DNA from 3 places in the Tepidamorphus gemmatus genome. Region 1 is predicted to be linked to each of the others. Evidence: predicted binding sites of a transcription regulator. Region 1 holds the regulator's gene; each other region holds the start of a gene.
What was found. Region 1 encodes LexA, which represses DNA repair genes until DNA is damaged. Its sites were predicted from a motif close to TGTTCNNNNTGTGTTCNG; they were not measured.
Positions count from the first base shown of each region.

Region 1 (7,373 bases):
GACATAGACCAGGGCGCGGCACAGTCCCATCAACAACGGGCCGAAGCGATTGCCCTTGTGGTTGATGTCGTAGAGGACGATGGCACCGGCGAGCACAACGCCACCGAACGCCGGCGCCAGACCGGTGCCGCCCTTGATGCCGATCGCGCCGAGCAGGATGATGCAGGCAGCGAGCATGGCGTAGCCGGCGACGAATACGGTGCGCCGTTCGGCAAGACCCGAGGGGATCGGCCGCTCGGGTCGCTCGCGGGCGTCGATCTCGGCGTCGAAGGCATCGTTCAGATACATGCCGCCAATGTAGGCAAGCGAAACGGCGAGTATCAGCAGCAGGGTCGTCCATCCCGCGGCAGGGGAACCTGCGAGCACCAAGGCGGCGAGCGTGTTGGTCCAGACCGTCGGCAGGTTGGAAACGCGGCCAAGCCGCAGCGCGATGGAGAGCTTCATGCGCGCAGCTCGCCAAGCACCCAGTTGAGCTCCCGTGCGATCGCCGCCCCGACGTCGACCGTCCGGTATTCGGGCGGCAGTACGTCCCATGTGTAGGTTTCGACCTCGAGATGCTGCGATACAGGGCGATCGCGGTGGCGGGCGATGACCTGTCCGAGGAAGTCCTGCGTCGTCGAGAAGGCCTCGAGTTCGGCGAGGAACACCGGCACGTGGAAATGGACGCGCCATTCGCGACCCTCGGCGCCGTGCACCGAGGCCAGGGCATCCGGCAGGTCGAGATAGCGCGTCAGACCGTCCGGCGTCCGTTCGACGACCTGGTGCAGGTAGACCGGTTCCTCGAAGGGCTTCAGCGCGGCGGCGGCCGTGCCGTCGATAGCGGCGATCCTCAGCGCGGAGGACAGTTGCAGCTTCGGTATGGTGATTCCCGCACGCTCGAGCAGCGCCAGACTGCCGGCCGCATCCTCGAATTCAACGGCGGCATGGCAGACGTCGTAGCAGACGCCGAGATGTCGCCTGAGTGCAGCTTCCGTGCCCGCCATCGACATTCGGGCCCGATCCGCCAGACGACGGCGGGCAGATCGCACGAACAGCCGATCCTCGAAGAAGCGAACGGTCTCCTCGATGGTCTCGAGATAGCAGCAGGGCTCGGGCTCAAGCGCCAGCGCGATATGCCGGCCGCGTTCGCGCTCGATGTCGATCAGCAGTGCCGCGTGGCTGATCAGGTTCTCGACTGCGGCCTCGAGACGGGCCGCGTCGGCCCAGCCGCGAAACGTAACGGGCACCGTGCTGATCGAGCCCATCGCGACATGCTCCGGCAGGAACGCGGCGAGCAGATCGGCGAGTCCGTCGGTATAGGCGAGCCGTTCCGAGGTCGACCAGTCAGGGGCGTAGACGTTCTCCTTGACGCGCTTGCCGTGAAAGGCGCCGAAGGGAAAGCCGTTGATGGTGAACAGATATGTGTCCGTCTCTGCCAGGAGATCGGCGAGTTCCGCGCGCGCGCCCGCAGTCCCGAGCGTCGCAGCCGCGTCGGCGGCGATGCGCAGGCCGAGTCCGAACGGGGCCCCGGGCGAGACCGCTCCCTTGATCGCCGGCACATGCGCGGACAGCGCAGCGGCCATCTCTGGCCAGGATTCGCCGGGATGGATGTTCGTGCAGTAGGTCAGATGCCCGAGATCCGGCCCCGACTCGCCTTCCCGCCCCAGACGCATCAGGCTCCAGCCCGCTCGCGCAGCCAGTCGATCGCCCGGCCGATCAGGCCGGCATCCATCTCGTGGACTTCATGGCCGGTGCCAATCGCGGTGAGGAGCGTCACGGTCAGCTCCCCGCCGAGATGTTCCTGGAACTCCCGCAGCCCCCGCAGTACCGAGCGTTCGCCGTCGCTGTCGCGCGTGTCGAGCGCGGAATGCCAGAGGCGGAATCCCAGGGTCTCGAGCAGACAGGCGATGCGGATATCGTCCCCCTCCGGAAGCAGTCCGGCCAGCACCGAATACCGCGAATCGAGCGCGATCCCGATGGCCACCGCCTCGCCATGGCGCAGATGATACCGCGTCAGGGCCTCCAGCCGATGCGCGGACCAATGCCCGAAATCCAGTGGCCGCACGCTTCCGGTCTCAAAAGGATCGCCGCCCCGTGCGATCTGGATCATGTGCAGCTCCGCGCAGCGGCGGATCATGTAGGCCATCGCGTCCGGCCAGTAGAGGGTCAGCTCGTCGACATTGGCCTCGAGCCATTCAAAGAAGCTGCGGTCGCGGATAAGCGCGACCTTCACGGCCTCGGCCATGCCGGCGATCTTGTCGCGCTCCGGCAGCATCAGCACGAAATCGAGGTCGTTCAGGACTGCGAACGGCGGCGCGAAGGTCCCGACGAAGTTCTTGACCCCGTTCAGGTTGACCCCGTTCTTGACGCCGACTCCGGAGTCATTCTGGGCGAGGACCGTCGTCGGCACGCGGACGTGACGAACGCCGCGATGGGTCGTCGACGAGACGAGGCCGACCGCATCGAGTACCGCGCCGCCGCCGATGGCGATCACATAGGAATGACGGTCGATGTGATGCTCGTAGAGCCGCTGCTGGATCCTTTCAACGAAATGCAGATCGACCTTTATGCGTTCGCCGCCCGGAACCGGATGTGGCGGCGCTACCAGGTCGATGCTGTCGCGATGCGCGCGGGCATAGTCTTCGATCAGCCCAGGCAATTCCGGCATGGTTTCGACCAGGCCGTCGTCGATGACGACGAAGCAGCGATGGCGCTTGGCGGGCTCGAGCCGCGCCAATGTATCGCGCAGCACGGTATTGTCGGGATCGAACAGCCGGCGTGTGAACACGACGGGATAGCTGTAGGAGACGGTGAACTCCTGGCGGTAGGTCTCCGTCGCCGGCGAAACGCGCCCACGAACCCGGCCCATCTGCGCGCTGCTCCCTCAACACACCTTCATTTGACGAGAAGGTTCTCTGCCAGCCCCCGGGCACGGTAGTCTCATTCCGGACAACGCTCAATGCTTGCCGCTAAACCGACACCTTGTCCAAGGGGAGGAAAATGATGCGGGTGCTCCATGGCGCGCTGTGTCTGATGCTGCTGCTGTTTGCTGCCCTGCAATACAACGATCCGGATCCGGAGATCTGGATCCCGATCTACGCCATTCCCGGCATACTCGCCGGCATAGCGGCGGGGAGACCGCACGCCGTGCAGCACGGAGCTCTGCGCTCCGTCGTTCTGGCCGTAACGGTTCTTGCGCTGCTCGGCGTCTATCATTACTGGCCACAAACCCAGCATTTCTGGAAGATCGACGTGTGGTGGCAGGATGAGGCGGCACGCGAAGGATTGGGCGCGATGATCGTCGCCGTCACCATGCTGGCCGTCGCAATTCCTGCTCTTCTGCGACGCTGAAAGGCTCCGAGCCTCGCGTCGATTGGGGTTGCCGAACACAAGGGGAACAGCTATGGTTGTTCTCGTTTCGTACCATGACTGGCACCGCGATGCGGGAACGGAGGGCCAGGATGCTGACGCGCAAGCAGTACGAGCTTCTCATGTTCATTCACGAGAGGCTGAAGGAGGCCGGCGTACCCCCCTCCTTCGATGAGATGAAGGAAGCCCTTGATTTGAAGTCCAAATCCGGCATCCACCGGCTCATTACCGCGCTGGAGGAGCGGGGCTTCATCCGCAGGCTGCCGCATCGCGCGCGGGCGCTCGAGATCATCCGGATGCCCGAATCGGTCGCGCCGGGGCTGGCGGGCGCGCGGACGCGCGGCTTTGCGCCGAGCGTCATCGAGGGAAGTCTCGGCAAACCGCCGGCGGCCGCCCCGTTGCCGCAGCCGCAGGCTGTTTCCGAGGACCGGACGGTTGCCATCGAGATTCCCGTGATGGGTCGGATTGCAGCCGGTACTCCGATCTCGGCCATCCAGACCCAGAGCCATACGATCCACGTCCCTCCCGAAATGGTCGCCCGCGGCGAGCACTTCGCGCTGGAGGTCCGTGGCGACTCGATGATCGAGGCGGGTATTCTCGACGGCGATACGGTCATCATCCGCCGCACCGACGCCGCCGATACAGGAGACATCGTCGTCGCGCTGATCGACGATGACGAGGCGACACTGAAGCGCCTGCGCCGCAAGGGTGCTTCGATTGCGCTCGAGGCTGCCAATCCGGCCTATGAGACGCGGATCTTCGGTCCTGACAGGGTTCGCATCCAGGGTCGACTGGTCGGCCTCATTCGCCAGTATTGACCGACCCGTTGCCGCTGCGCGGCGTGATCCGTCGCGTGTCAGCCGCCTCGGTAGTGCGGCGGCTCCACGGGCGGATGCCGGCCCGTTCGGCGGCGGTAGAGACGAGGAGCGCGGGTCCGGACCGGCGGATGATCGTGGCGCCACCGACGGCCAGTTGCTGCGGACCGATGACCAGCGCGGTTGCCGCGCAGCTATCCGGCGGCACGAAGGGGCTGACCACGACATCGGCCCGGATGCAATCCTCGGAAAATGCGGCCGGATCGCGCACCAGGGCCAGCGTCAGGCCAGGCCGGGAAGCAATGCAGCCGATAGGATCGCACTGGATGGCCGCGGCTGGGCCGGTCAGCGTACCGGCCATGCCGGTTGCCAGCGCTGCCGTGCTGCTCGGCGATGCTGATTCCGCCGCGGCACCGACCGGCGCTTCGAGGACTTCGCGCGCCTGCAGGGTCGGGTCGATCCCCGCATGTCGACGCCAGCTTTCGGCCTCGTAGCCGGTGCTTCGGCGGGGGACGAAAGCCAGCTCGCCCGTGTCTGTGCGCAGCGCGACCAGGGTGCCGCTGCGGTTGATGTAGACGTCGGGCGGTGCCGTCTGCAGCGCGATTGCGCCCCCAAGGGCGAGGGCGGGGAGCCCCCACAGGCGCCAGCCGGTCCGCCAGAGCGCCAGCCACAGGCCGCCGACGGTCATCAGCCCGAGCGCGGCCAGCGGCATCTGCGGCACCATGCGCACGGCGCCCGGCCATGAGGCGACGCCGTGCGCGATGGCCAGAACAATGTCGATCCCGAACCCCATTGCCGCCAGCGGGAAGGTCTCGAGACCGAACGGCATGAGCAGGCAGGACGCGAGCCCCATCGGCATGACGAGCAGGCTGACCACCGGCATGGCGGCAAGGTTGGCGGCCAGGCCGTAGACGGCCACCCGGTTGAAGTGGAAGGCCCCGAAGGGCGCGGTCGCCAGTCCCGCGATGAGCGAGGTCAGAGCGAGGCCGAACACGGCGCGCCCGACAAAACGTACCGCCGGGTGGACAGGATCGCCCGAGGATTGCCAATGCTGGCGGACCGTCTCATAGGTCGCGACCAGCGCCACGGTCGCGGCAAAGGACATCTGGAAGCTCGCGCCGGTCAATGCCTCCGGCGTCATCACGAGAACCAGCAGCGCGGCCAGCGCGACATTGCGCAGTGTGATCGCTGGCCGATCGATGAGCACCGACAGCAGCATGACCGCCGCCATGACAAACGCACGCTGCGTCGCAATCGAGGCGCCGGACAGTACCAGATAGGCCGCTCCGCCGACGAACGCGGTGGCAGCCGCCCACTTCTTGATCGGTCGATTGAGGGCAAGCGACGGCGAGATCGCCAGCAGGGTCCGGACGCTCCAGAACAGGGTGCCGACGACCAGCATCATGTGCAGACCGGAGATCGCGAGGATATGCGCCAGGCCGGACACCCTCAGTGCCTCCTGGTCGGCCTTGGGGATCGCGCCGCGCTTGCCGGTGACGAGCGCGGCGGCGATCGCCCCTGCCCTGCCCGGTACCGCCGCCATGATGCGGGCCGCCAGATCGTCGCGCAGGGCAGATGCGGCGATCGACAGCCGGGCGCGGATATCCGGCGCTCGAGATTCGGGGACATGTCTGGGACGGCTTATCAGGTATCCGACGCCGCCGATTGCCTCGAAGAAGGCCTGTCGGGCATAGTCGAAGCCGCCTGGCACGGCCGCGTCGGGCGGCGGCAGGAGGATGGCTGTGAAGGCGACATGATCGCCCGGACGCAGTGCCACGTCCTTGTACCTCATCCAGAGCGACAGGCGGCGGGGCGGGGCGAATGGCGGCCCCCGCGCTGCGATCGCTGTCGGGGCGACAGCGAGACGGACGCTGCCGTCCTCGTTGAGGTCGACAGCCTCGATCCGCCCTTCGACCGTTGCATGCCACTCTCCGGCAGGTACGACCGGGGCGGCGACGATCGCCGTTCGCGCGGTGGCAACGGCGAGCCCGAGCGATGCGGCGAAGGCAGCACCCCAGCCGATCGCCAGGTTACCGGCACGGGCGACGCGCCACCAGACGATCCCGAGCCCCGCCGCAAGCAACCAGACTGCCACCAGCGACGGCTCGCGCGGCAGGCCGAAATAGGCGGCGATGCCGGTGGCGAACAGTACCGGGACCCACAGGAACAGGCGTTCCCGTTCTGCATCGAGCCGTTCGGCGAGCCAGTGCGGAGACCACGCGAGTACCGGCAGCGCCGGCAACCGCAGACCGGACGGCTCGCCCACGGCTGTCGCCGCCCGGGCGCGTCCGCTGCCTCTGCCGACCTGATTCATCCCGCGTTCCCGCCGTCCGCGCTTCAATACGGGCCCGCGGACGTGATAGACAGCGCCCAAGCCATCCTAACGCCATCAGCCGAGGCACCGCCAGCGCGCCATGTCCAACACCACGCCGATCGTCACGCGCTTCGCTCCCTCTCCGACCGGGTTCCTGCACATCGGCGGCGCGCGCACCGCGCTGTTCAACTGGCTCTATGCCCGCGGACGCGGCGGGAAGATGCTGCTCAGGATCGAGGACACCGACCGCGAACGCTCGACCGATGCGGCGATCGCGGCGATCCTCGACGGGCTCACCTGGCTCGGCCTGGACTGGGACGGCGAGGCAATTTCGCAGTTCGAGCGTGCCGACCGCCATCGCGAGGTCGTCGACGAACTTCTGGCGAAGGGGCTGGCTTATCGCTGCTATGCCACGCCGGAGGAGCTGGCCCAGATGCGCGAGTTGGCACGCGCCGAGGGGCGGCCGCCGCGCTATGACGGCCGCTGGCGTGACCGCGATCCGGCTGATGCCCCGGCAGGCGTCAGACCTGCGATCCGCCTGAAGGCGCCGACCGAGGGCGAGACGGTGGTCGAGGACCGGGTACAGGGCCGGATCGTCTGGCAGAACAAGGATCTCGACGATCTGATCCTGCTGCGCTCCGACGGCACGCCGACCTACATGCTGGCCGTGGTGGTGGACGACCACGACATGGGCGTGACGCATATCATCCGCGGTGACGATCATCTGACCAACGCCGCGCGCCAGACACAGATCTATGAAGCGCTCGGCTGGACCGTGCCGGTAATGGCGCACATTCCGCTGATCCATGGTCCCGACGGGGCGAAGCTGTCGAAGCGGCACGGTGCACTTGGCATCGATGCCTATCGGGCGATGGGCTATCTGCCTGCTGCCATGC
Region 1 is NZ_SMAK01000002.1:285,710-293,082, forward strand. Features, by position in the region: gene EDC22_RS04220 (UbiA family prenyltransferase) at 1-444, opposite strand, end outside; gene eboE (metabolite traffic protein EboE) at 441-1,652, opposite strand; gene EDC22_RS04230 (3-dehydroquinate synthase) at 1,652-2,848, opposite strand; gene EDC22_RS04235 (transmembrane 220 family protein) at 2,983-3,330, shown strand; gene lexA (transcriptional repressor LexA) at 3,441-4,166, shown strand; gene EDC22_RS04245 (ComEC/Rec2 family competence protein) at 4,150-6,477, opposite strand; gene gltX (glutamate--tRNA ligase) at 6,578-7,373, shown strand, end outside.

Region 2 (7,373 bases), on a different contig from region 1:
TTTGCCTGGAAGGTCTGCCAGCCGGTCGGGTCGGGCCCGGCGAACCAGCCGCCGGTCAGCGCACCGAGTCGCCAGACGGCGGCATCGTTCCACTGGCCGGAACCGAGGAACTGCACCCGCCGCGCACCGACATTGGCGGCCGACAGCTGCGCCAACAGGGTGGCGAGCGCCGGCGGCCCCTCGGGCATCAGCAGCGCGTCGGCCTGCGGCGCCGCGCCGCTTGCCACCGGCGCGACCTGCGCCACGGCGGCCTGCATCTGCGCTTCGTCCGCACCATAGCGGGCAACCGTGACGACCCGCCCGCCTGCCGCAGGGGCCGACTGTTGCAGCGCTGCCTCGGCGATCGAGCCGTAGGGGCTTTCCGGCAGCAGTGCCGCAAACGACCGCTTGCCCTGTCGCACCGCGTACTCGACGATCCGTTCGATATCCTGCTCGGGCAGGAAACTCAGCAGATAGACGCCCGGCCCGGCGACGTTGGCATCGCTCGAGAATCCGATCACCGGAACGTTGGCGCTGCGCGCGACCGGTGCGACGGCGCTGACCTCGGCGGCGAACAGCGGGCCGACGATCAGCCGCGCGCCGCCGGCTATGGCCGCCCGGGCACCGGCCTGTGCGCCTTCGGTGGTGCCGCGCGTGTCGATCGGCACGAGCTGGATGTCCGCGGTCGGCAGTTCGGCCAGCGCCAGTTCGGCGGCGTTCTGCATGGCCTTGGCGACATCCGCCGAGCCGCCCGGTCCCGACAACGGCAGCAACAGCGCGATGCGGTTGGCTCCGGTGCCGAGCGCATCGCCGCTGACCGGACCGGTGCCGGGGCCGGAGTCCAGACCCTGGCCACAGGCGCTCAGGATGATTGCCGCGCCGGCCACTGCGGTGGCCGTGATCAACCGGCGGCAGGCCGATGTTGCCGCGATGGCTGTCCAGTCGAGAATGTGACGCACGTTGCCGACAGGTCCCTCGTCGTGTGGTTGCCCGAACCGCTGCACCCCGTCAGGCGCGCGCGGGCTCTGCCTCGGCCGCGTATGGTAGTGGCTCGACCGATGGAAAGCAAAGCCCGCCCGCCTTGCCGCCGGCAGTGCCGCATGCATCGGCCCGCGCAACCGGTGCGCACACCGGGCCCGTGACGTGCTAGTTTCACAGGCGTACGACCCGCCACCCCGGAGACAGCTTGGCCCGCCGCCCCGATACCCGGCCGGACAGCGCCCCGCCCGCGGCCGACCTCGCCGCCGTGGCGGCCGCGCTCAGCGGCGACCGTCCCGACCCTCCCGGCCTCTACGTGGTCGCCACGCCGATCGGCAATCTCGCCGACGTCACCTTGCGGGCGCTCAGGGTGCTGGCCCAGGCAGACGTGATCGCCTGCGAGGACACCCGCGTCACCCGACGGCTGCTCGAGCGCTACGGCATCCGCACGCGGCTGGTTTCCTATCACGACCACAATGCCGAGGCGCGCCGGCCGGAACTCATCGCCCGCCTTGCCGCCGGCGGACGCGTCGCCCAGGTGACCGACGCCGGAACGCCGCTGGTCTCCGATCCCGGCTTCCGGCTGGTCGCCGCCGCGATCGCCGCCGGACATCCGGTGTTCCCGGTGCCCGGGCCATCGGCGCTGATGGCCGGCCTCGTCACGGCGGGGCTGCCGACCGACCGGTTCTGGTTCGAGGGGTTCCTGCCGGCCAGGGCGGCGGCGCGCCGCGCCCGCATCGCCGAACTCGCCGCGCTGCCCGGCACGCTGGTCGTGTTCGAGGCACCGCAGCGCACGGCGGCCGCGCTCGCCGATCTTGCCGCCGGGCTCGGCGGCGCCCGACCGGCGGCGCTCGCCCGGGAACTGACCAAGCGCTTCGAGACGGTGGTGCGCGGCACGCTCGCCGATCTCGCGGCGGCCTTTGCCGCAAGCCCGCCGAAGGGCGAGATCGTGCTGGTGATCGGCGCGGCGCCGCAAGCTGCCGACCGTCCCGAGGTCGGCGATCTCGACGCCAGGCTCGCGGCGCTGGTCGCCGCCCACGGTGTCAGCCGGGCCGCCGCGCTGCTGGCGGCGGAGACCGGGCTGAAGCGGGCCGACCTCTACCGGCGGGCATTGGCGCTTGCGGGCGGCGGCTGCGGCGATGACGCGTGAGCGGCGGCGTCGAGAACGTGCCGGCCGTGTCGCCGAGATGGCGACCGCCGTGTGGTATGTCTGCCTCGGCTTCCGGCCGCTGGCGCGCCGGTTCCGCACCCCGCGCGGAGAGATCGACCTGGTGGTGCGGCGCGGGGCGGTGCTGGTCTTCGTCGAGGTCAAGCTGAGGGCTGACCAGACCGCTGCGGCCGAGGCGGTGCTGCCGCGCGGCCGGCGACGCATCGTCGAGGCGGCGCGCTGGTGGCTTGCGAAGCACCCGGCGCATGCCCGATACACGATGCGCTTCGACGTAGTGACCTGGGCGCCGCGATCGTGGCCGCGCCGGCTGACGGGCGCATTTGCCGACGACCAGGTGCATACGACCCGACGCGGATGAACAGGAGGCGGCAATGGCGCTCGACGTGGCGGTCCAGATGGACCCGATCGAAGCGATCTCGATCAAGGGCGATTCGACCTTTGCGCTGATGCTGGAGGCGCAGGCGCGCGGCCACCGCCTGTACTACTACACACCCGACCGGCTGGCGATGCGCGACGGTCGGGTCAGCGCCGCCCTGGCGCCCGTCGAGGTCCGCGACGTCCTCGGCGACCACTTCACGCTGGGGCCCGCCGAACGCCGTGATCTCGCCGAGATGGACGTGGTGCTGATGCGCCAGGATCCGCCCTTCGACATGGCCTACATCTCCGCGACCCACATGCTCGAGCGCATCCATCCGCACACGCTCGTGGTCAACGATCCGGCCGGGGTGCGCAACGCGCCGGAGAAGATCCTCGTCACCACCTTTCCCGACCTGATGCCGCCGACCCTGATCACCCGCGACAGGAGCGAGATCGAGGCGTTCCGCCGCGAGTTCGGCGACATCGTCATGAAGCCGCTCTACGGCCATGGCGGCGGCGCAGTGTTCCGCATCGCACGCCACGACCTCAACTTCGGCTCGCTCTACGACCTCTTTGCGGTCACTTTCCGCGAGCCGTGGGTGGTCCAGCGCTTCCTGCCCGAAGTGAAGCATGGCGACAAGCGGATCCTGCTGGTCGACGGCGAATTCGCGGGCGCGGTGAACCGCGTGCCGGCCGAGGACGATCTCAGATCCAACATGGTGCGCGGCGGCGCCGCTGAGGCGACCGACCTCACACCCCGCGAACGGGAGATCTGCGAACGACTGGCGCCGGAAATGCGTCGCCGCGGCTTCGTGCTGGTCGGCATCGATGTCATCCACGGGCATCTGACCGAGATCAACGTGACCTGCCCGACCGGCCTGCGCGCGGTGAAGAACCTCGGCGGTCCGGACGTCGCGGCGATCGTCTGGGATTCGATCGAGGCGAAGCGGGCGGGACGCCAGATGTGAATTCCCGGAAGCTTGTCCATCCGGCTCCGGTGCGCTTCATCGTCTCGCGGACCTCATGATCCGCTCCGTCTCCCTGAGCCTACACTCCTTGAATCGTCGCCAGCCCTGTCCGGGAACCGAAGTCCGCGTCGCCGGGAAGGGCGCTGGCTGCCGGCCGTCCGGCGGGCTGTCATGCCTTCGGGCGGAACCGCCCACTGGACGAAGCCGTGGCGCGGTGGGATCCTGCAAGGGCATGAATCGGGGAGGCCAGTCATGCAATCCAGCAATGCCGCACTGCCGTCCGCTGCCGAGATGACCGAGCGGGCCCGCGAGGCCATCCGGGAGAACCGCACGCTGTTCATGATCGAGGGCGTGGTCCTGGTTGTCCTCGGCCTGTTCGCCGTGCTCTGGCCGCAGATCGCGACCCTGACGACCGCCGTCTTCGTCGGCTGGCTGTTCATCATCGGCGGCATCGTCCGCCTGGTCTCGACCGTCCGCCACCGGCAGGCGCCCGGCTTCTGGTGGTCGGTTTTGACCGGTGTGCTCGCCATCCTCGTCGGCCTTGTTCTTGCCGCCGATCCCTTCGCCGGAGCGCTGTCGCTGACCATGGTGCTGATCGCCATGTTCGTCATCGAGGGCATCTTCCAGATCATCGCCGGTCTCGAGTTCCGCAAGGCGGCGGCGTCGAGCTGGGTGTGGATCATCATCTCGGGTGTCATCGACCTCGCGCTGGCGGTCCTGCTGCTGGCCGGCTGGCCGGGTACGGCCGTCTGGGCGGTGGGACTGCTGGTCGGCATCAACCTGCTGTTCGCCGGCCTTGCGCTGTTCATGACCGCCATGGCGGCGAAGGATCTGCCGGCGTGAGCCGGCCCCCCGGCCGACATGCTCGTGGAACTCGGCCTGGGGATGGGTATCAGCCTGCTCAACATCGCCGTCCATGCGGCGGCGATGTCTGCGCTGGTGCGGGCACTGCGCACCCGTCTGGTGATGTCGTTCCACCGCAGCGCGATGGTGCGGCTGGTGGTGATCATGGTGACGGCCGTCGCCGTGCTGATGGTCGCCCACATCGTTGAGATCGCGACCTGGGCCATGCTCTATGCAGCGGTGGGCGTCACGCCGTCCGGCGCCAACGGCTTCTCCTTTGCCTTCGTCAACTACACCACGCTCGGCTACGGCAACGTGCTGCCCGAACCGCGCTGGAACCTGATCGGGCCGATGACGGCGATGAACGGCGTGCTGCTGTTCGGCTGGTCGACCGCCGTGCTGTTCCAGGTGCTGTCGGTCTCCTATCGCGAGTTGGAACGGATCGCGGTGGATCAGTAGGGCTGGCAGCGGCGGCGCGGTCGGACGACGGTTCGAATCGCGCCTGCTATGTTCGCACAATGTTCTTGCGTGCAGCAGCCGCCCGGCGTAGACTTCCGATTGCGGACTACCGCTAGGGCTGCAGGAGGCGGAAGCCTTCTGCGGGGAAGGGGGCAATCGGAGATGGTCGCGCGCGTCACCACGGTCGCCTTCGTCGGCATCGAGGCCCGCCGGGTCGACGTTCAGTGCCAGGTGGCGTCGGGCATTCCCGGCTTCGCGGTCGTCGGCCTGCCGGACAAGGCGGTGGCCGAAAGCCGCGAGCGGGTCCGCGCGGCGCTGGCCGCGGTCGGCCTGGCGCTGCCGCCCCGGCGCATCACCGTCAATCTCGCGCCGGCCGACCTGCCCAAGGAGGGCAGCCACTTCGATCTGCCGATCGCGGTCGGGCTGATGGCGGCAATCGGCGCGCTGCCGGCCGATGCGCTTTCCGGCTGGTGCGTGCTCGGCGAACTGGCGCTCGACGGCCGGATCACGCCCGTCAGCGGCGTGCTGCCGGCGGCGATCGGCGCCAACGGCATGGGACTGGGGCTGATCTGTCCGGCCGAGTGCGGTCCGGAGGCGGCCTGGGCGAGCCCGGACATGGACATCGTGGCGCCTGCCGACCTGATCCAGGTCGCCAACCATTTCAAGGGCACGCAGCTGCTCGCCCGGCCGCGGCCGGCGGTGCGCGAGCCGGCGGCGGCCCGGCTCGATCTCTCCGACATCCGGGGACAGGAGACCGCCAAGCGCGCCCTGGAGATCGCCGCGGCCGGCGGCCACAACCTGCTGTTCGTCGGTCCGCCCGGCGCCGGCAAGTCGATGCTCGCCCAGCGGCTGCCGTCGATCCTGCCGCCACTGTCGCCGGCCGAACTCCTCGAGGTTTCGATGGTCCAGTCGATCGCCGGAACGCTCGCCGGAGGACGGCTCTCGGCAGAGCGGCCGTTCCGAGCGCCGCACCATTCCGCCTCGATGGCCGCGCTGGTCGGTGGCGGCACGCGCGCACGGCCGGGCGAGGTCTCGCTCGCCCACAACGGCGTGCTGTTCCTCGACGAACTGCCCGAATTCGCGCCGCAGGCGCTGGATGCCTTGCGCGAACCGCTCGAGGCCGGCGAGGCGGTGATCGCTCGCGCCATGCACCGGGTCACCTATCCGGCCCGTTTCCAGCTGGTCGCGGCGATGAATCCCTGCCGTTGCGGCATGGCCGGCGAACCGGGTCATGCCTGTCGGCGCGGCCAGCGCTGTGCGGCCGACTACCAGGCACGGGTCTCCGGGCCGCTGCTCGACCGCATCGACATCCGGCTCGAGGTGCCGGCGATCAGCGCGAGCGACCTGATCCTGCCGCCGCCGCCCGAAGGCAGCGCCGAGGCGGCGGCGAGGGTCGCGGCCGCCCGTGCCGTGCAGGGCGACCGTTATGCCGCGCTCGGCCTTGATGGCGTGCGCACCAACGCCGCCTGCCCCGCCCGTCTACTCGAGGAGATCGCCCGTCCCGATGCCGCCGGCCTGGCGTTGCTGCGCGATGCCGCGGAGGCATTGAAGCTGTCGGCGCGCGGCTTTCACCGTGTGCTGCGGGTGGCGCGTACCCTGGCCGATCTCGAGGCGAGCCCCTCGGTCGGCCGGCTCCACATTGCCGAGGCGATCGGCATGCGTGTGGCCGGCTCGACGGTTCTGGCCGCGGCGTGATCGGCGGTCCGGCGCGCCGTCCCGTCCCGACCTGCCGTCCCCGGCGGGCAACGCGATCTTAATCGCGATCGTGTAGCGGTCGACCGATCGCGCGTCGGGATGATGCGCCAAGCCCGGGACCTGTCGACCGCCGATGCCGCCCCGCCGAGCCGAGTCCTGCCGGGACCCGTCACGCCCGGACCCGTCGCTCCGTCAGCCTCGGGCATTTGCGGGTCGACGCATCGACCCGGGTGCGGTCCTCGTCGCGATTGGCCTGGCGGCGACGGTTGTCTGGCTTGCGGGGGCGGCGGTCGCCGCTGCAGCGCCGTCCGCCTGGCAAACGGCGCTGGCCGAGCTGCAGTCCTGGTCGCTGGCCGCGCTGATCGCGACCGTTCCGCTGATGGCCGGGCTGCTCCTTCTGGCCATGCGCCGGACGCGCGCCCTCGCCGCGACCGCCGCCCATCTTGGCGGCCGCCTCGAGGACGCACAGGATCGCATCTGGGAACTGTCCGAGGACCTGCGACACCATCGCGATCTGCTCGACGCGCAGGGCGCGATCATCGTCCGTCGCGACCGCGAAGGCCGCCTGATCCACGTCAATGACCGCTTCTGCGCGCTGTTCGGCTTCGACCGCGCCATCGTCCTCGGCACCCGCGCGATGCCGCATCCGCTCGACGAGCCCAACCGGCCGGGGCCGATCGGCACCCCCGTCGCTGCCTTCGAGGCGCGCTACCGCACCGCCGACGGCATCCGCTGGATCCACTGGCAGGACGTCCCGGTGCGCGACGATGCCGGGCGCCTCGTTGCCGTGCAGAGCATCGGCCGCGACGTGACCGCACGCAAGGAAGCCGAGGCGGCGTTGCGGCGTGCCCGCGACGCGGCGGAAGCCGGCAACCGCGCCAAGTCACGCTTCCTCGCGGCGCTCAGCCACGAGATCCGCACGCCGA
Region 2 is NZ_SMAK01000003.1:272,102-279,474, forward strand. Features, by position in the region: gene EDC22_RS06695 (penicillin-binding protein activator) at 1-938, opposite strand, end outside; gene rsmI (16S rRNA (cytidine(1402)-2'-O)-methyltransferase) at 1,166-2,107, shown strand; gene EDC22_RS06705 (YraN family protein) at 2,145-2,483, shown strand; gene gshB (glutathione synthase) at 2,497-3,450, shown strand; gene EDC22_RS06715 (HdeD family acid-resistance protein) at 3,703-4,293, shown strand; gene EDC22_RS06720 (ion channel) at 4,312-4,752, shown strand; gene EDC22_RS06725 (YifB family Mg chelatase-like AAA ATPase) at 4,915-6,447, shown strand; gene EDC22_RS06730 (PAS domain-containing hybrid sensor histidine kinase/response regulator) at 6,581-7,373, shown strand, end outside.
Region 2: the regulator LexA is predicted to act here: its motif matches at 4,802-4,819, upstream of EDC22_RS06725 (YifB family Mg chelatase-like AAA ATPase).

Region 3 (7,373 bases), on a different contig from region 1:
TGCGGCTGTTCATGGAGCTGCACCGGCTAGGCACCACGGTTGTCATCGCCACCCACGACATCGGCCTCATGGACCAGTACGATGCGCGCCGCTTCGTCCTCAACGAGGGCCGGATGCACATCTACGACTGACCCGAGCGATGGCCCATCCTGCAAACTCCGGACCGATGGACGACGACGAGCGGCGGCGCGAGCTGGACGAGCTCGGGTTCGAACCGTCCTCCGCCATCGTGCCGGCAGCGGGTGTGGCGAGCCGTGCCCTGTTCTTCGTGCTGGCGATCATGTCGTTCCTCGCCTGCATCACCGTCGGCGCAGTCGCCGTCGTCGCCACGGCGGCGAGCGACTGGCGCACCGACATCGCCGGCGAGGTCACGGTGCAGGTCCGGCCGGTTGAGGGTCTCGACATGGCGGCGGCGATTCACGAGGCGACCACGCTGATCAGTGCGACGCCCGGTGTGCGCGCGGTGCGGGCGCTTTCGGAGGCGGAGTTGCGCGGCCTGCTGGAGCCGTGGCTGGGCTCGGGCGTCGATCTCGACGAGCTGCCGGTGCCGCGGCTGATCGTCGTCGAGATCGACCGCCATGCTCCACCCGACATCGCCGCTCTCAGGGCGCGACTGATGAGCGCAGTACCGACCTCCAGCCTCGACGATCACGAGCTCTGGCAGGGGCGACTGGCGGTAATGGCGAACACGCTGATCGTATCCGGCATCGGCATCCTCGCCCTGGTGCTGTGCGCCACGGTGCTCTCGGTGATCTTCGCGACGCGCGGGGCGATGGCGAGCAACAGGGACATCGTCGAGGTCCTGCATCTGGTCGGTGCGAAGGAATCCTTCATCGCCCGCGAGTTCGAGCGGCATTTCCTGCGGCTCGGACTGAAGGGAGGGCTGGCCGGCGGGGCAATGGCGGTGGCGGCGTTCGGCGCGGTGCGCTGGATCACTGCCCAGTTCGCGGCAACGCCGGCCGGCGACCAGTTCGATGCGCTGTTTGGCGCCGTCTCCGTCGGCTGGACAACCTTCGCCGGCGTCGTGCTGACCGTCCTGCTGGTGGCGGTGCTGACGGCGCTGACCTCGCGCATCACCGTGTTCCGGTTCCTCAGGGTGTTCGACTGACGGAAGAATCGTGGCGGCGGCGCGCGGCGCTTGCCGCGAGCGCGCCTCATTCCCTAGTATCCTGTTGATCCGACATGATGAACATCGAACGCGACCAGGCGCCACCGGGGGCAATCGTGGACACCGAGACGCCAGTGCGGCGACCGGCACCGAAGCGCCGTGCGCGATGGCGCATGCTCGTCGTCGGCCTGGCGGGGACAGCCATCGCGGGCGGCATCGCCTTCGCCATCGGATTCCTGCATTTCGTCGATACGGTCAGCCGGTTCCAGAAGCCCGAGACGACGGAATACGCCGATGCCATCGTGGCGCTGACCGGCGGCGCCGACCGGATCAACGACGCCATGGCGCTGCTCAACGAAGGCCGGGCGCGACGGCTGCTGATTTCGGGCGTCAATCCGAGCACCAGCCGCGAGGCGCTGGCGAGCCTGACGCTGGCTCCGGAGTTCCTGTTCTCCTGCTGTGTCGATCTCGGCCGCTCGGCACTCAATACCGTCGGCAACGCCAAGGAGACGCGCGACTGGGTGCGCAGCAACGGCTTCCGCTCGGTGATCGTCGTCACCTCGAGCTACCACCTGCCGCGCAGTCTCAACGAGATTGCGCGGGAGTTGCCGGAAGCGCGCCTGATCCCCCACGCCGTGGTAACGGAAAGGATGCGCGCCGAGGACTGGTGGCACGATCCGGACACCGCCCGGCTTCTCCTCGCGGAGTTCACGAAGTATCTGATGTCGATCGCACGGTTGCGGTTCAGCGAGCCGACCGCGATCTCCGGGATGACGCGCAGCGCTGCCCACGCCGGCGACTGACCGCAGCCGGCCTGCCGGCACGGCGTGGCAGACCCGCGGCAGCGAGCAGGGGCGACGGCATTGGCAGTCAGGTCGATACTCTTCAACATCGCCTTCTACCTGAACATCATCGTCTGGATGATCGGTTGCACGCCGATGCTGCTGCTGCCGCGGCGCTGGACGATCGGGTGCGTGCATGGCTGGGCGCGCTGTTCGACCTGGCTCCTCGAGGTGATCGGCGGCGTGCGGGTCGAGGTGCGGGGCGGGCTGCCCCGGCGAGGCATGCCGCTGCTGGTTGCCGCCAAGCATCAGTCGGTGTTCGAGACCTTCGCGCTGCTACCCTACTTCTCCGATCCAGCCTTCATCCTGAAGCGGGAGCTCACCTGGATCCCGCTGTTCGGATGGTGGTGCCGCAAGATGCGGATGATCCCGGTGGACCGCGGCAGGGGTGCGACGGCGCTCAAGGACATGGCGCGGCGGGCGCATGCGGAGGCCGCGCGCGGCCGCCAGATCGTCATCTTCCCGGAAGGCACGCGCCGGCCGCCCGGCGCCCCGCCGCAATACAAGCAGGGAGTGAGCCTGCTCTATGCGACGATGCAGGTTCCCTGCCTGCCGGTGGCGCTCAATTCCGGCCTCTTCTGGCCGCGGCGCAAATGGCAGCGCTATCCCGGAACGATTCTTGTCGAGTTCCTCGAGCCGATTCCGCCGGGCCTCGATCGCGAGGCGTTCCGCGAGCGGCTCGAGACGGCGATCGAGACCGCCAGCGACCGTCTCCTCGGCGAGGCCGCCGCTGCCCCCAACCCGCCACCGATACCGGACGAGGCGCGCGCCAGGCTCGAGGGCATGGTGGCCGCGGCCACGCCTACTACCCCGCCTCCTCGTCGTCAGGCCGGTTGAGCGCGCTGCGTGTCCAGGGCCGTTCGCGGCGCAGGAAATCGGTCAGCGTCTTGCCCGGCTCGTGGCGGAAGCGCTCCGGCTCGACGTGGAAGTCCTCGATCCGGTCGAGGCGGAAGGTTCGGAAATCGGCCCTGAGCTCGCACCAGGCGGCGAGCAGCCAGACCGGGCCGAAATAGGCGAGCGACAATGGCCGCACGGACCGCTCCGACGCCTGGCCGATGATGTCGGTATAGCGGAAATGCACCTTGAGCTGCTGCCGCACCGCCCGTCGCAGTTCGGCGAGGTCGAAGCGCAGGGGCTCCATGAACTGGCCGGGCGGCGCGAGCAGCGCGGTGTTCGACATGTAGCCGCGCAGACGGTCGGGAATCACCGCCTCGACCTTGGCGATGACGTCGGAGGCGGCGCGCGCGAGCTCGGCATCCGACAGCGATTCGACGATGCGGGCGCCGAGCACCAGCGCCTCGATCTCCTGCTCGGTGAACATCAGCGGCGGCAGGTCGAAACCGGCCCGGAGCACATAGCCGATCCCCGCCTCGCCCTCGATCGGCACCCCGCTCGCCATCAGATCCCGGATGTCGCGGTAGACGGTGCGGTCTGACACTTCCAGCGCCTCGGCGAGATCGCGGGCGCGCGTCGCCCCGTGGCGGCGGCGCAGGATCTGGATGATCTCGAACAGTCGGTCAGCGCGGCGCATGCGATCGGCTCTCCGGAAACCTCGCTGACCATGGACCATCCCTCCTGACAGCACGCTGTCAGGAGCCTGTCGAGGCTGCTGACAGAAGGCTGTCAGGGGCCGCCCGCATAGTGCGCCGACAGCCGGCGCTCGGCCAGTGGCGCGGTCCGGCTGCGGATCATCCGCACGAAGAAGGCTCAAGGTCATGCTCAACTTCCTGTTCACCCCCGTTCCGTTCACCGTCGACGCTCGGCCGACCATGTCCGGCCGGCTGATTCTGCAGACGGTCTCCGCCGTGGCTGGCGGACTGCGCCGCTGGCATCGCCGGCGGGTCACGATCCACCGCCTGCAGGCGCTCGACGACGTCCTTCTCAAGGACATCGGGCTCAGCCGCGGCCAGATCGAGGGCCATATCCGCCGCACCGATCCCGAGCGCGGCCATCGCTTCCCGATCCGCGACCGCGCCCACATTCTCTGACCGATCGTCACACCAGGAGGAGACCGACGATGATCGACCACGTCTCGCTGGGCGTCCGCGATCTGATCGCGACGAAGCGATTCTACGATGCCGCGCTGGCGCCGCTCGGCTATGCCTGCCTGAGCGGCGACGCCACCTCTCTCGGCTACGGTCGCGACCGTGTCCGACTGTGGATTGCTGCGACCGCGCGGCCGGTGCCGGCCGATCCCGCATCGGGACTGCACATCTGCTTCGATGCGCCGGACCGGCGGGCGGTCGATGCCTTTCATGCGGCGGCACTCGAAGCCGGGGGCAGTGACAACGGCGCTCCGGGGCTGCGGACCGCCTACGCACCGGACTACTACGCGGCATTCGTCATCGATCCCGATGGCTACCGGCTCGAGGCCTGTTGCGGAGGGACCTGAGCGCCGCAGACCGTCGGCAGGGGCCGGCAAGGTACAAATCGGGAACATTCGATTGACCGGAGCCGTGCGCCGCGCGATAGTGCCGAAAGCTGCCCTTGAGGCGGCACCGAGCAGCGAGCATCGGCCATGAACGAGGCTGACTCCGGCGGCGGCGCGGGACTACCGCCGTCCGCGATCGCCGCCGAGATCTGGGACATGAAGTATCGGCTGCGCGATGCGGACGGCACGCCGATGGAGGCCGGCGTCGGCGATACGTTCCGCCGCGTCGCGAAGGCGGTCGCCGCCGCCGAACCCGACGAGACCGCCCGCGCGACATGGGCCGGGCGGTTCCTCGAACTGCTCGAGTCCGGCGTCTTCCTGCCTGCCGGACGCATCCTCGCCGGCGCCGGCAGCGGACGGCGGGTGACGCTGTTCAACTGCTTCGTCATGGGGACGATTCCCGACGATCTCGACGGCATCTTCACCCAGTTGCGCGAGGCGGCGCTGACCATGCAGCAGGGCGGCGGCATCGGTCACGATTTCTCAACGCTGAGGCCGAAAGGCGCGCCGGTCCGGTCGATCGGGGCGGATGCCTCCGGTCCGGTGAGCTTCATGGATGTCTGGGACGCCATGTGCCGCACCATCATGTCGGCGGGGTCGCGGCGCGGTGCGATGATGGGCACGCTCAGATGCGACCATCCCGACATCGAGGCCTTCATCGCGGCCAAGGCCGATCCGGCGCGGCTGCGGATGTTCAACCTGTCGGTGCTCGTCACCGACGCCTTCATCAAGGCGGTGGAGACCGACTCCGACTGGGACCTCGTGTTCGAGGGCCGCGTCTACCGCACCATCCGCGCCCGCGCGCTGTGGGACCGGATCATGCGCGCGACCTACGACTACGCCGAGCCGGGCGTGGTGTTCATCGACCGCATCAACGCCGAGAACAATCTCGCCTACTGCGAGACGATCCATGCGACGAACCCGTGCGGCGAGCAGCCGCTGCCGCCTTACGGCGCCTGTCTGCTCGGCTCGATCAATCTGGCGCGACTGGTGTCCGATCCGTTCGGACCGGCGGCGCGGCTCGATGCCGGGCGGCTGGCCGCGGCGAGCATGCTCGCCGTCCGCTTTCTCGACAATGTCATCGACGTGTCGAACTTCCCGCTGGAAGCCCAGGCGGCGGAAGCGCGGGCCAAGCGGCGCCTCGGCCTCGGCGTCACCGGACTAGCTGACGCGTTGGCGATGCTCGGCCTCGTCTACGGATCCGACGCGGCCGCAGCAGTGGCCCGGGACTGGATGCGGACGATCCAGAACGCCGCCTACCGCGCGAGCGCGGAACTTGCCGCCGAGAAGGGCGCCTTCCCGCTGTTCGACCGCGACCGGTTCATGAACAGCCCGGTGGTCGGCCGGCTCGATGCCGAGGTCCGGGCGCTGATCGCGGCGAACGGCATGCGCAACAGCCACCTCACCTCGATCGCGCCGACCGGGACGATTTCGCTGTTTGCCGACAACGTCTCGTCCGGCATCGAGCCGATCTTTTCGCTCGCCTACCGCCGCAAGGTGCTGATGCCGGACGGAAGCCGTCGCGAGGAGGAGGTCAGCGACTACGCCTACCGCCTGTGGCAGGCGCGCTGCGGCGCGGCGGCGCCACCACCCGATGTCTTCGTCACAGCCCAGACGCTGGATCCCGAGGCGCATCTGCGGATGCAGGCGGCCCTCCAGCCCTTCGTCGACGCGTCGATCTCGAAGACCATCAATCTGCCGCGCGACATCTCGTTCGAGGCCTTCAAGGACGTTTATGCGCGTGCCTATGCGCTGGGTCTGAAGGGCTGCACCACCTATCGGCCCAACGAGGTGACCGGATCGGTGCTGAGCGCCGAGGCGGCGGGCGCACCGGGATCCGCATCGCCGCCGGTTCAGGGCGCCGTCGCCGCGCCGCAGCCGAACCTGCCGCTGCCGGCCCCGCCGGCGCCGCGCGAGGCGGCGGCGCGCGACGGCCCGTCCGTCGTGCGCCTCGCCGAGCCGCTGCAGCGCGACGCGATCCTGCCCGGCTATACCTACAAGCTGCGCTGGCCAGACACCGAGCACGCGTTCTACATCACCATCAACGACATCGAGCGCGACGGGCGGCGTCGCCCGTTCGAGATCTTCATCAACTCGCGCAATGTCGAGCATTACGCCTGGACAGCGGCGCTGACGCTGCTGATCAGTGCGGTCTTCCGGCGCGGCGGCGACGTCTCCTTCGTGGTCGAGGAGCTGAAGGAGGTGTTCGATCCGCGCGGTGGACACTGGATGAACGGCCGCTACGTGCCGAGCCTGCTGGCAGCGATCGCCGAGGTGATCGAGCGGCACATGATCGACATCGGATTCCTCGTTCCGGCGCAGGCAGCGCCGGGCGAAGCGGATCCGCGCCGGGTCGCGCTGGCGGCGTTGCCAGAGGAAGTCGGGGCGAGGTGCCCGCGCTGCGGCCATCCGAGCCTCGTTCACCGCGAGGGCTGTCTTGCCTGCCTCGATTGCGGTTACTCCCGGTGCGGGTGAGGCGGCATCCGGGATCATGCGCATCGCGACCTTCAATCTGGAGGATTTCGGCGGCGCGCGTACCGGCGCGCCGGATCTCGAGAGCCGCCTCGCCGTGCTGCGGCCGCAGCTCGAGCGGCTTCGCGCCGACGTCGTCTGCCTGCAGGAGGTCAATACGGTCAAGGCAGGCGGCGAACGCCGGGCATTGGCCCTCGAACGGCTGATCGAGGGAACCTGGTATGCCGGCCATCGGCTCGTTCTTGGCACGGGACCGACCCGCCGACGCCCGGCCGACATCCACAACCTGGCGGTGCTGACCCGGTTGCCGGTGCGCGCGGTCGAGGACATCCGCCATGATCTGGTCGCGCCGCCGCGCTGGTGCCCCGCCACCGCCGATCCGCCGCTGGAGGTCCCGCAGGACCTGTCATGGGACAGGCCGATCCAGCACCTCACCCTCGACCTTCCGGACGGGCGGCCGCTCGCGCTGTTCAACCTGCATCTGCGCGCCCCGCTCGCCGCACCGATCCCCGGCCAGAAG
Region 3 is NZ_SMAK01000003.1:131,840-139,212, reverse strand. Features, by position in the region: gene ftsE (cell division ATP-binding protein FtsE) at 1-131, shown strand, start outside; gene EDC22_RS06020 (cell division protein FtsX) at 140-1,108, shown strand; gene EDC22_RS06015 (YdcF family protein) at 1,186-1,911, shown strand; gene EDC22_RS06010 (lysophospholipid acyltransferase family protein) at 1,972-2,787, shown strand; gene EDC22_RS06005 (helix-turn-helix transcriptional regulator) at 2,756-3,481, opposite strand; gene EDC22_RS06000 (DUF1127 domain-containing protein) at 3,666-3,938, shown strand; gene EDC22_RS05995 (VOC family protein) at 3,968-4,342, shown strand; gene EDC22_RS05990 (adenosylcobalamin-dependent ribonucleoside-diphosphate reductase) at 4,469-6,856, shown strand; gene EDC22_RS05985 (endonuclease/exonuclease/phosphatase family protein) at 6,873-7,373, shown strand, end outside.
Region 3: the regulator LexA is predicted to act here: its motif matches at 4,372-4,389, upstream of EDC22_RS05990 (adenosylcobalamin-dependent ribonucleoside-diphosphate reductase).